DNA from 4 places in the Rhizobium sp. NRK18 genome. Region 4 is predicted to be linked to each of the others. Evidence: predicted binding sites of a transcription regulator. Region 4 holds the regulator's gene; each other region holds the start of a gene.
What was found. The regulator LexA, encoded in region 4, represses DNA repair genes until DNA is damaged. The targets are predictions, from matches to a motif close to TGTTCNNNNTGTGTTCNG.

Region 1 (2,200 bases), 340 kb from region 4:
GGAATGTCGACCGGATGTCGTTCACGCCGCTCATGCTTGACCCTTCACTGCCACCCGCCGTGCAGGCGGATTATTCAACAAAACCACTGGCTTTTATCCAACGCCCCCATGACTGTCCAGAACAAACGGAAACGGCCGCACATCATCATGATGTGCGGCCGCAAAAGCCGGGAACAACGCTGTCCCTATGTTCAGCTGACCGGCGAAGAATTGGCCGCCAGCCCACTGACAGTCTCAGCCGTCGGCAGCCGCGTCGCCGTCGTCGTCCTCGCCGCCCTTGTCCAGGAACTGCTCAGCAATGAGACCGGCATTCTGGCGCAACGCCATCTCGATCTCGGCCATCGTGTCGGGATTATCGCGCAGGAACTGCTTGGCGTTCTCGCGGCCCTGCCCGAGGCGCTGGCTGTTATAGGAGAACCAGGCGCCGGACTTCTCGACGATGCCGGACTTGACGCCGAGGTCGATCAGCTCGCCGGTCTTCGACACGCCTTCGCCATACATGATGTCGAACTCGACCTGCTTGAAGGGCGGCGCCATCTTGTTCTTGACGACCTTGACGCGCGTCTGGTTGCCGACAACTTCGTCGCGGTCCTTGACGGAACCGATCCGGCGGATGTCGAGGCGAACCGACGCATAAAACTTGAGCGCATTGCCGCCGGTCGTCGTTTCCGGCGAACCGAACATGACACCGATCTTCATGCGGATCTGGTTGATGAAGATGACCATGCAGTTCGAACGCGAGATCGAGGCGGTCAACTTGCGCAGCGCCTGGCTCATCAGGCGCGCCTGCAGACCCGGCAGGCTGTCGCCCATTTCGCCTTCGATTTCGGCACGCGGCGTCAGGGCGGCAACCGAGTCGATGACGAGAACGTCGAGCGCACCGGAGCGCACCAGCGTGTCGGTGATTTCAAGCGCCTGTTCACCGGTGTCCGGCTGGGAGATCAGAAGGTTCTGAAGATCGACGCCGAGCTTGCGGGCATAGACCGGATCGAGCGCATGTTCGGCGTCGATGAAGCCGCAAATGCCGCCCTTCTTCTGGGCTTCCGCAATCGTCTGCAGCGCCAGCGTCGTCTTGCCGGAGCTTTCCGGTCCGAAGATCTCGATGATGCGGCCCTTCGGCAGGCCGCCGACGCCGAGCGCGATGTCCAGGCCCAGCGAGCCGGTCGGAATGGTTTCGATTTCGACGACATTCTCATTGGAACCGAGCTTCATGATCGATCCCTTGCCGAACGACCGTTCGATCTGGGAGAGTGCAGCTTCAAGTGCCTTGCTTTTATCCACGGATTTGTCCTCTACGAGCCGCAAAGAATTTTGTGCCATTTGATCCACCTTTAGGTTATTGAAGCCGCACAGGCAATGAAGCCGTCGATGACGAATATGTACACATTTTGTTCTCGTTGCGCAAGACCCATGCAAGCCAATGAAAGAAAATAACAATATGGCGTTTGTTCTCTTTTCGTTTTCGGGTGTGGAAACAAGGGCTTGCCGCAGCCGGCAAAGAACCTTCGGGATGCCTGTTTCGTCCGAATCGCGCATCTCCGGCAGGCTTAAATGAGCAAACGAATCCTCGTCATCGGCGGTGCCCATATCGACCGGCGGGCGCGCATTTCGACAGCGACCGTGCCGGGTGCCTCCAATCCGGGCCGCTGGTTCACCGAACCCGGCGGCGGTGGCTTCAATGCCGCGCAGAACCTGGCCCGGCTTGGCCATGCCGTCACGCTCATTTCTCCACGCGGCGGCGATCAGGCCGGAGAGATGGTGGCGGACGCCGCCGAGCGGGCCGGCATCGACGACCGTCCGCTCACCTTTCTCGACCGGCAGACGCCGAGCTATACCGCGATCCTGGAGAAGGACGGCAATCTGGTGATCGGCATCGCGGACATGGAGCTATACAGCCTCTTCTCTACGCGCCGCCTCTCCATGCGCCAGATCCGCGATGCGATCACGGCGGCCGACCTTATCCTGACCGACGGCAACATGCCCGCCGAGACGATCATCGCACTGGCGGACGTGGCGGCCAAGCGCGGCATTCCCCTTGCCGCCATCGCCATCTCGCCGGCCAAGGTCGTCCGCTTCAGATCTGCCCTTCCTCATCTGCACATGCTCTTCATGAACGAAGCGGAAGCCGAAGCGATTGCCGAAACAAGGCCGGACGATCCTTCAGGCTGGCCGGACCTGCTGCGCGGCCAGGGTTTGCGTG
Region 2 (2,200 bases), 2.1 Mb from region 4:
CCGCCTCGTCGGCGGCGATGACATCGAGATCGGGCGACATGGCGCGCGCCTCCGCCACGCCCTGACCACGCTTGAAGCCGATGCTTTCGGCCACCTCATCGAGCGCCGTCAGCCGCATGGCGCTCTTGTGCCTGGCCACGCAGGCGACCGGCGGATGCTCAGGACGCCCGGTCGAACGCCAGGACAGACCCCAGCGCCTGCGGGCGATGCGATCCGTCGGCAGATGCGGAAACACCAGCGCCAGAATGCGCTGGTCCCGCCGGGACGGGAACGGCGGCTGCATGAGAGGCAGGGCGGAAAAACTGACGGTCATCGGGGTTCCACTCCAGTTCGAATTCGGCGGGGATCGCGTGATGGCTCTTTTCGACGGCAAGACGAAAGGCGGGATGGCCAAGGCTTGCCTCCAGCCGGCTTCCGTCGGCAAGCGCGCGCAGTCCGCACGGCGCCGAAACGACATTGAGACGCAGAAGCGCGCTGCTCGCCTCCTCCTCTCCGCCCTGCCGGACGAGAAACAGGGGAACGCACGCCTCCCGGGCCCGCAAATGTAACCGTCGGCTTTCCGTCAGGCCGAAATGCCTGGGATTGCCGCAAATCTCCAGGATAGCGGCGGAGAAGGCCCCGCTGCCAAGCGCGGTTTCCGTCAGCCACAGGGTTTCCTCCAGATGGTCGGACGCCGCATAAAGCAGGCTCTCCGGCTGCAGGCCGAAATCCTCGAGCCCGGCGGCATAGGGCAAGCCGGCCTCGCGGCCTGCCATGGCGTCGGCAATCCAGATCAGCCGTCCATGGCCACCCTTCGCCTCCAGCCGCGCCTGCATCAGCGCGAAGACGGCAAGCGCGAAACCGCTTGCCGCTCCCGCTCCGGAGAGCCGCTCGGAACGCAGTTCGACCAGTCCCGCAGACGGCAGGCCGCCCTGCAGACGCTCGTCGACCTCGGTAATGCCGAGCGGCAGGACCGGATCGGCGGTCTCCTGGCATTTTTGCCAGGCGGTATCGCTGCGCGCGGCGGCAATCACGGCGCCACGCCCTTCGATACGGTCGATCTCTGCCTGCAGGGCAGCAACAGTCTGCCGCGCCACGGCCAGGTCTGCCATGACGTTCACTCCTTGGAAATTTTGACGTTTACAGAACCGGCCCGGAGTGTGGTGCACTCTACGGCCCAAATGTTCCTGTTATGTTCTTATGGATTCCAGAGCCCTCGAAAAGAGTCAACCAAAATCTCAGGATTTTGGTCCGCAGCCGCGCGGGGTCTCGAAATGATCGGCAGGAAACGCTATATGAGCGCCATGATGAAGGAGCATACATGGCCCGCATTGACTTGAGTGAAAACTGGCGGGACAGCCACGCGCCGACGATCAGCGTCTTCGAGTCGCTGGCCATAGAGGCCTACGGCAATCTTCCGGAAGAATTCCGCCAGCTGACCGGCAACCTCGTCATCGAGGTGACCGATTTCCCCACGGACGAGGTTTTCGAGGACATGGCGCTGGAAACGCCGTTCGATCTGCTCGGCCTGTTCGAAGGGTGCGGCATTTCCGAACGCTTCTCGCTCGAAACCGGCGACCTGCCGAACCACATCACGCTCTACCGCCGCCCCATTCTCGACTACTGGGCCGAGAATGACGAGACCCTGGGCGACATCGTCACCCACGTGCTGATCCACGAGATCGGCCACCATTTCGGCCTGAGCGACGATGACATGCAGCGCATCGAGGAAACCGCCGACACGATCAGCCGGTAGCCCGTCCGAAAAACAGCAAGCCTATTGCTCGGACAGCTTCATGTCGGGCTCGTAGTCCTTGCCGTGAACGTCCTTCACGACCGCCTGCCCGCACTGCATGACGCCGGCCTCTGCGTTGAACGCATAGGTCGGGGAGCCGGCGAGCGACCAGCCCTGGTTCAGGGCCGCTGTCACCTTGTGGCAGAAGGAAGCATCGTCCGGACCGGTCAGAAAGCGGTAGAGTTTCATCTTGAGGCCTTTTCACGTTCGGCAATCATGCGCGCCTTATGGACGAGGACCTCGGCTTCGGCAAGATGAAGCCGCTCGACCATACACCCGTCCATGTTGATGACGCCCATGCCCGCCGCTTCCGGCGCGGCAAACGCGGCAATGATCGCCTCGGCTTCCCGAAGCGCCGTCTCGCTCGGCCCGAACGCCGCATTGGCCGGGCCGATCTGGGCCGGATGAATGAGCATCTTGCCGTCA
Region 3 (2,200 bases), 520 kb from region 4:
CTGTCACCGCCGAATTTCATCGACACCGTAAACGCCATGCCGGCGCGCAGCTTGTCGTCGGCATTGGGAATGCGGGCGCGAACCTTGAAGGTGCGGCTGGCCTCATCGATGCGGTTGTCGACGGCTTCGATCTCGCCGGAAAACACCTCGCCGGGCCGCGCCACCGCCGTCGCCTGCACCGGCTGTCCGGTCGCCATACCCGCCGCGAACCGCTCGGGCGCCCAGAAATCGACCAGCAGTTCGGAGCGGTTGTCCACGGTTACGATCGCGGTCGAGGTCGTCACGTAATCGCCGACGCTGACCGGAATGATGCCGGCGATGCCGTCGATCGGTGAAACGATATCGCGCCGCTTCAGCGTCAGCTCGGCATTGTCGAGGGCGAGCTTCGCCGACTTCGCGGCAATCTCGGTTTCCACCAGGCTCACACGCGACACGGTCGACTTCGCGTTCTTGTAGATCGACAGCTTCTCTTCGGCGCTTTCGAGCGCCACCTGTGCCTGGTCGCGGGCGATCACCTGTTCCTCGCGATCGAGGCTGGCGATCACCTCGCCCTTCTTCACCCGGTCGCCCGAGCGGATATTGACCGTGGCGATATTGCCGGAGGCCTGCGGCGCGATGACGACGGATTCGATCGCCTCGCCATTGCCGATAGCCGTCAACTGGTCGTTGACGACGCCCTCTCCGGCCGGAGCGGTAACGACAACCGTGGGGCCGTTGCGAAATCCGCCGCGGCCGCGCCCCTGCCCTGTTGCGGGCGCACCTTCACTCTTGGGAGCAATGGCGGCGACCACCTCCTGCGAAAGGCCCATCTTCTCGAGCAGCGCACCGGCGCCGGGCACGAAAGTCACCCACACATAAAGACCGGCACACAAAACGATCAGGCTCAAAACAAGCTGTTTCCACAGACGCATCAATTTCTCCGGGGGGTGGCGGAGTTCTGCTGCGACCTTTGGTTCCGCCCCTGGTCGCCCGCTCCGCTCACAGTCAGTCAGTCTGCATTATGATTTAATCCCAAATTGCGACAAGCGAAACAAGATTACAATTTGGTCATGTTCGATCACACTTCCGTTTGATCTCACCGTAAACCCCATCAATTCACGGGGTAAGTGCGCCTTTTGTTCTCTTTCTTTTGCCTTTTGGAACCGAATCACTACATTGAGCCGCATGATCGGTGGTTATGACGATATTCCCTTTTTCGACGAGGAACCCGAACCCAGGACGCCCGCTCCCCATGCGCCGGCGTCCGGCGGCATCGCCGCCCGTGCGATGGCCGCTCGCGGCCAGCATCGCGCCCCGGATTACCTCGCCGGCCTGAACCCGGAACAGCGCGATGCGGTAGAGACGACGGAAGGCCCGGTGCTGGTTCTGGCCGGCGCCGGCACGGGCAAGACCCGCGTGCTGACCACCCGCATCGCCCATATTCTCTCGACCGGACACGCCTTCCCCTCGCAGATCCTTGCCGTGACCTTCACCAACAAGGCGGCGCGCGAGATGAAGGAGCGCATCGGCCTGCTGCTCGGCGACGCCGTCGAAGGCATGCCCTGGCTCGGCACCTTCCACTCGATCGGCGTCAAGCTGTTGCGCCGCCACGCCGAAGTCGTCGGCCTCCGGTCCGATTTTTCCATCCTCGACACCGACGACGTCATCCGGCTGATCAAGCAGATCATCCAGGCCGAGGGTCTCGACGACAAGCGCTGGCCGGCCAAGCAGTTCGCCGGCATGATCGACAACTGGAAGAACAAGGGGCTGACGCCGGAGCAGATTCCCGAGGGCGACGCCCGCGCCTTTGCCAATGGCAAGGGCCGCGAACTCTACAAGGCCTATCAGGATCGGCTAAAGACGCTGAACGCCTGCGATTTCGGCGACCTGCTTTTGCATCCGATCCACATCTTCCGCAGCGAGCCCGGCATCCTCAAGGATTACCATCGCCGCTTCAAATACATCCTCGTAGACGAGTATCAGGACACCAACACCGCCCAGTACATGTGGCTGCGGCTTCTGGCCCAGCGGCCGAAGGGCGAGCCGATCAATGTCTGCTGCGTCGGCGACGACGACCAGTCGATCTATGGCTGGCGCGGTGCCGAGGTCGACAACATCCTGCGCTTCGAGAAGGATTTTCCGGGAGCCAAGGTCATCCGGCTCGAACGAAACTACCGCTCGACCGAGCATATTCTCGGCGCTGCCGGCCACCTGATCGCCC
Region 4 (2,200 bases):
ACTCAACATCGCCATGTTCGCGCCCGCCTTCAAGCCGGATCACCGCTACATCATTCCGTCGCTTCCCAACCTGTCGATCCTGATGGCGGTCGCGCTCACCTCCTTCGATCGCGAGACGACATCGCGCTATCTGAGCCTGTTCCTCAAGTTCTCGGCGATCGGGCTCGCACTTGCCTTCGCCGTGCTTTACGGCGTTACCGCACAGCTTTTGAACGTCAAGGTGACGGTTGCGATCGCCGTTGCCATCGCGCTCGGCCTGCTGCTCGTCTGGCGCATCGCGAAGCGACAGGTCTACGCGCGCATGATTCTGGCGATTGCCGCACTGCCGATGGCAATCCTTCTCGCGCTCTATCCCGTCGTTGCCGCCTTCGGCATGCCGGACCTCGGGAAACCGATTTCGGACGAGTTGGCGAAGCTCGGCCACCCGCCGGACGATGTCCTGTTTCTCGGAGCGGATATTGTCGCCTCGGAAGCGCGCCTCCACAGCGGAACCGCACGCCCGTTCCTGCAGCGCAGTCAATTGGGCGATAGGGACCCGGACGACAATTACCCGATTATCGTCACCCTCAAGCCTGAGGAAGCCGAGATACTGGCTGCCCAGGGTTACCGGATCAAGGTGGTCAGCGGCGGATGGCGCAAGATCGATCCGCGCGTGCTGCTGAGTGCTGTCTTGAACGGATCGCTTGCCGAGACGAAGGCAAGGGAAGCCGAGAAGGCATATATCGCAATCGCTGCGGATCAATAGCGCAGACACCTCCACGAAAGACAAATTTGCGGCCAGCGTCGCCGAACTCCCGGATCTTCACGCTATTTTAGGCACTTGCGGAACACAGTGGGAACATATAGTGTCCGTTCTGTATTTGTTTCATGATTCTGGAAGGTGCCGATTCATGCTGACGCGAAAGCAACAGGAACTGCTTCTCTTCATTCACGAGCGGATGAAGGAATCCGGCGTTCCGCCATCCTTCGACGAGATGAAGGATGCGCTCAATCTCGCGTCCAAATCCGGCATTCACCGGCTGATCACGGCACTCGAGGAGCGCGGCTTCATCCGGCGCCTGCCGAACCGGGCGCGTGCGCTGGAAGTCATCAAGCTTCCCGAAGCCTACTCGCCGAGCCTGCAGCCGCGACGCGGCTTTTCGCCGAGCGTCATCGAAGGCAGTCTCGGCAAGCCGAAACCGGTTCCCGCCCCCAAGGCGCCGGAACCGGCCAACGACACCGTCAGTGTCCCGGTCATGGGCCGCATTGCTGCCGGTGTGCCGATCTCCGCCATCCAGAACAATACGCACAGCCTGTCGGTTCCGATGGAAATGCTGGGCTCCGGCGAGCACTACGCTCTGGAGGTCAAGGGCGACTCAATGATCGAGGCCGGCATCCTCGATGGCGATACCGTCATCATCAAGAATGTCAGCAGCGCCAATCCGGGCGAGATCGTCGTCGCTCTCGTCGACGACGAAGAAGCAACGCTCAAGCGCTTCCGCCGCAAGGGCGCGTCGATCGCGCTGGAAGCCGCCAACCCGGCCTACGAAACGCGTATCTTCGCATCGGACCGGGTCAAGGTTCAGGGCAAGCTGGTCGGCCTCATTCGCCGCTATCACTGACCGGTGACACGCATGTCCGCATCCCTATCGTGCGAACGCGGCACGAGATGCCAGGTGGCAGGTTCCTCCGGGCTCACGAAGCTGTTTGTTCGCCAGTCGTAGTATCGGTGTCGGGTCCAAGGCCGGTCGGTGGAACCGAGTGCGGTTTTCACCTCGAAGCCGTTGCCGTCAGGCAGCACATGCAGTTCGATCGAGCCGGTTTGCCGCAGCCTTTCCGCGCTGATCAATGCCGCGCCGGAACGGCAGGTATCAAAGCCGAGACGGAATGGCGCGATGACCAGATCGGCGATATCACAGGCGGGCCCGGCAAAAGCGGGCTTCTCCACTGTCACCACCCTGAGTGCGGGTCCATCCGACGCCATGAACTGAGCGGCGCACCATGCGGCTTTCCGGCAATGGAAGCGATTGCTCTCAGGCTTCAAGGCTTCTTCCATCGCCAGGCGCTCGGCTTTCAATGCCGCGGTTGGCAACCGCACCGGATCGCCTTTCTCAGTCTTGGGCGGATCCGGACCTGTTCCCGTTAGCATGTCCGGCCCCTCGCCTTTCGGCATGGCCAGTGCCCGCTGCCATTGCTCGAAGATGAAGGATGGCGGGCGGCC

Region 1: a site for LexA is predicted at 1,447-1,464, ahead of recA (recombinase RecA). Genes of this name have one in related genera too.
Region 2: a site for LexA is predicted at 1,162-1,179, ahead of NN662_RS00470 (ImuA family protein). Genes of this name have one in related genera too.
Region 3: a site for LexA is predicted at 1,106-1,123, ahead of NN662_RS07825 (ATP-dependent helicase). Genes of this name have one in related genera too.

The regions. Positions count from the first base shown of each region.
Region 1 covers NZ_JANFMV010000001.1:1,882,329-1,884,528, reverse strand. Annotated here, with positions in the region: gene alaS (alanine--tRNA ligase) at 1-34, opposite strand, end outside; gene recA (recombinase RecA) at 235-1,320, opposite strand; gene NN662_RS08670 (carbohydrate kinase family protein) at 1,552-2,200, shown strand, end outside.
Region 2 covers NZ_JANFMV010000001.1:109,786-111,985, reverse strand. Annotated here, with positions in the region: gene NN662_RS00475 (Y-family DNA polymerase) at 1-235, opposite strand, end outside; gene NN662_RS00470 (ImuA family protein) at 159-1,091, opposite strand; gene NN662_RS00465 (metallopeptidase family protein) at 1,301-1,735, shown strand; gene NN662_RS00460 (DUF1737 domain-containing protein) at 1,757-1,963, opposite strand; gene NN662_RS00455 (HpcH/HpaI aldolase/citrate lyase family protein) at 1,960-2,200, opposite strand, start outside.
Region 3 covers NZ_JANFMV010000001.1:1,705,977-1,708,176, reverse strand. Annotated here, with positions in the region: gene NN662_RS07830 (efflux RND transporter periplasmic adaptor subunit) at 1-911, opposite strand, end outside; gene NN662_RS07825 (ATP-dependent helicase) at 1,165-2,200, shown strand, end outside.
Region 4 covers NZ_JANFMV010000001.1:2,226,253-2,228,452, forward strand. Annotated here, with positions in the region: gene NN662_RS10385 (ArnT family glycosyltransferase) at 1-745, shown strand, start outside; gene lexA (transcriptional repressor LexA) at 891-1,601, shown strand; gene NN662_RS10395 (ComEC/Rec2 family competence protein) at 1,595-2,200, opposite strand, start outside.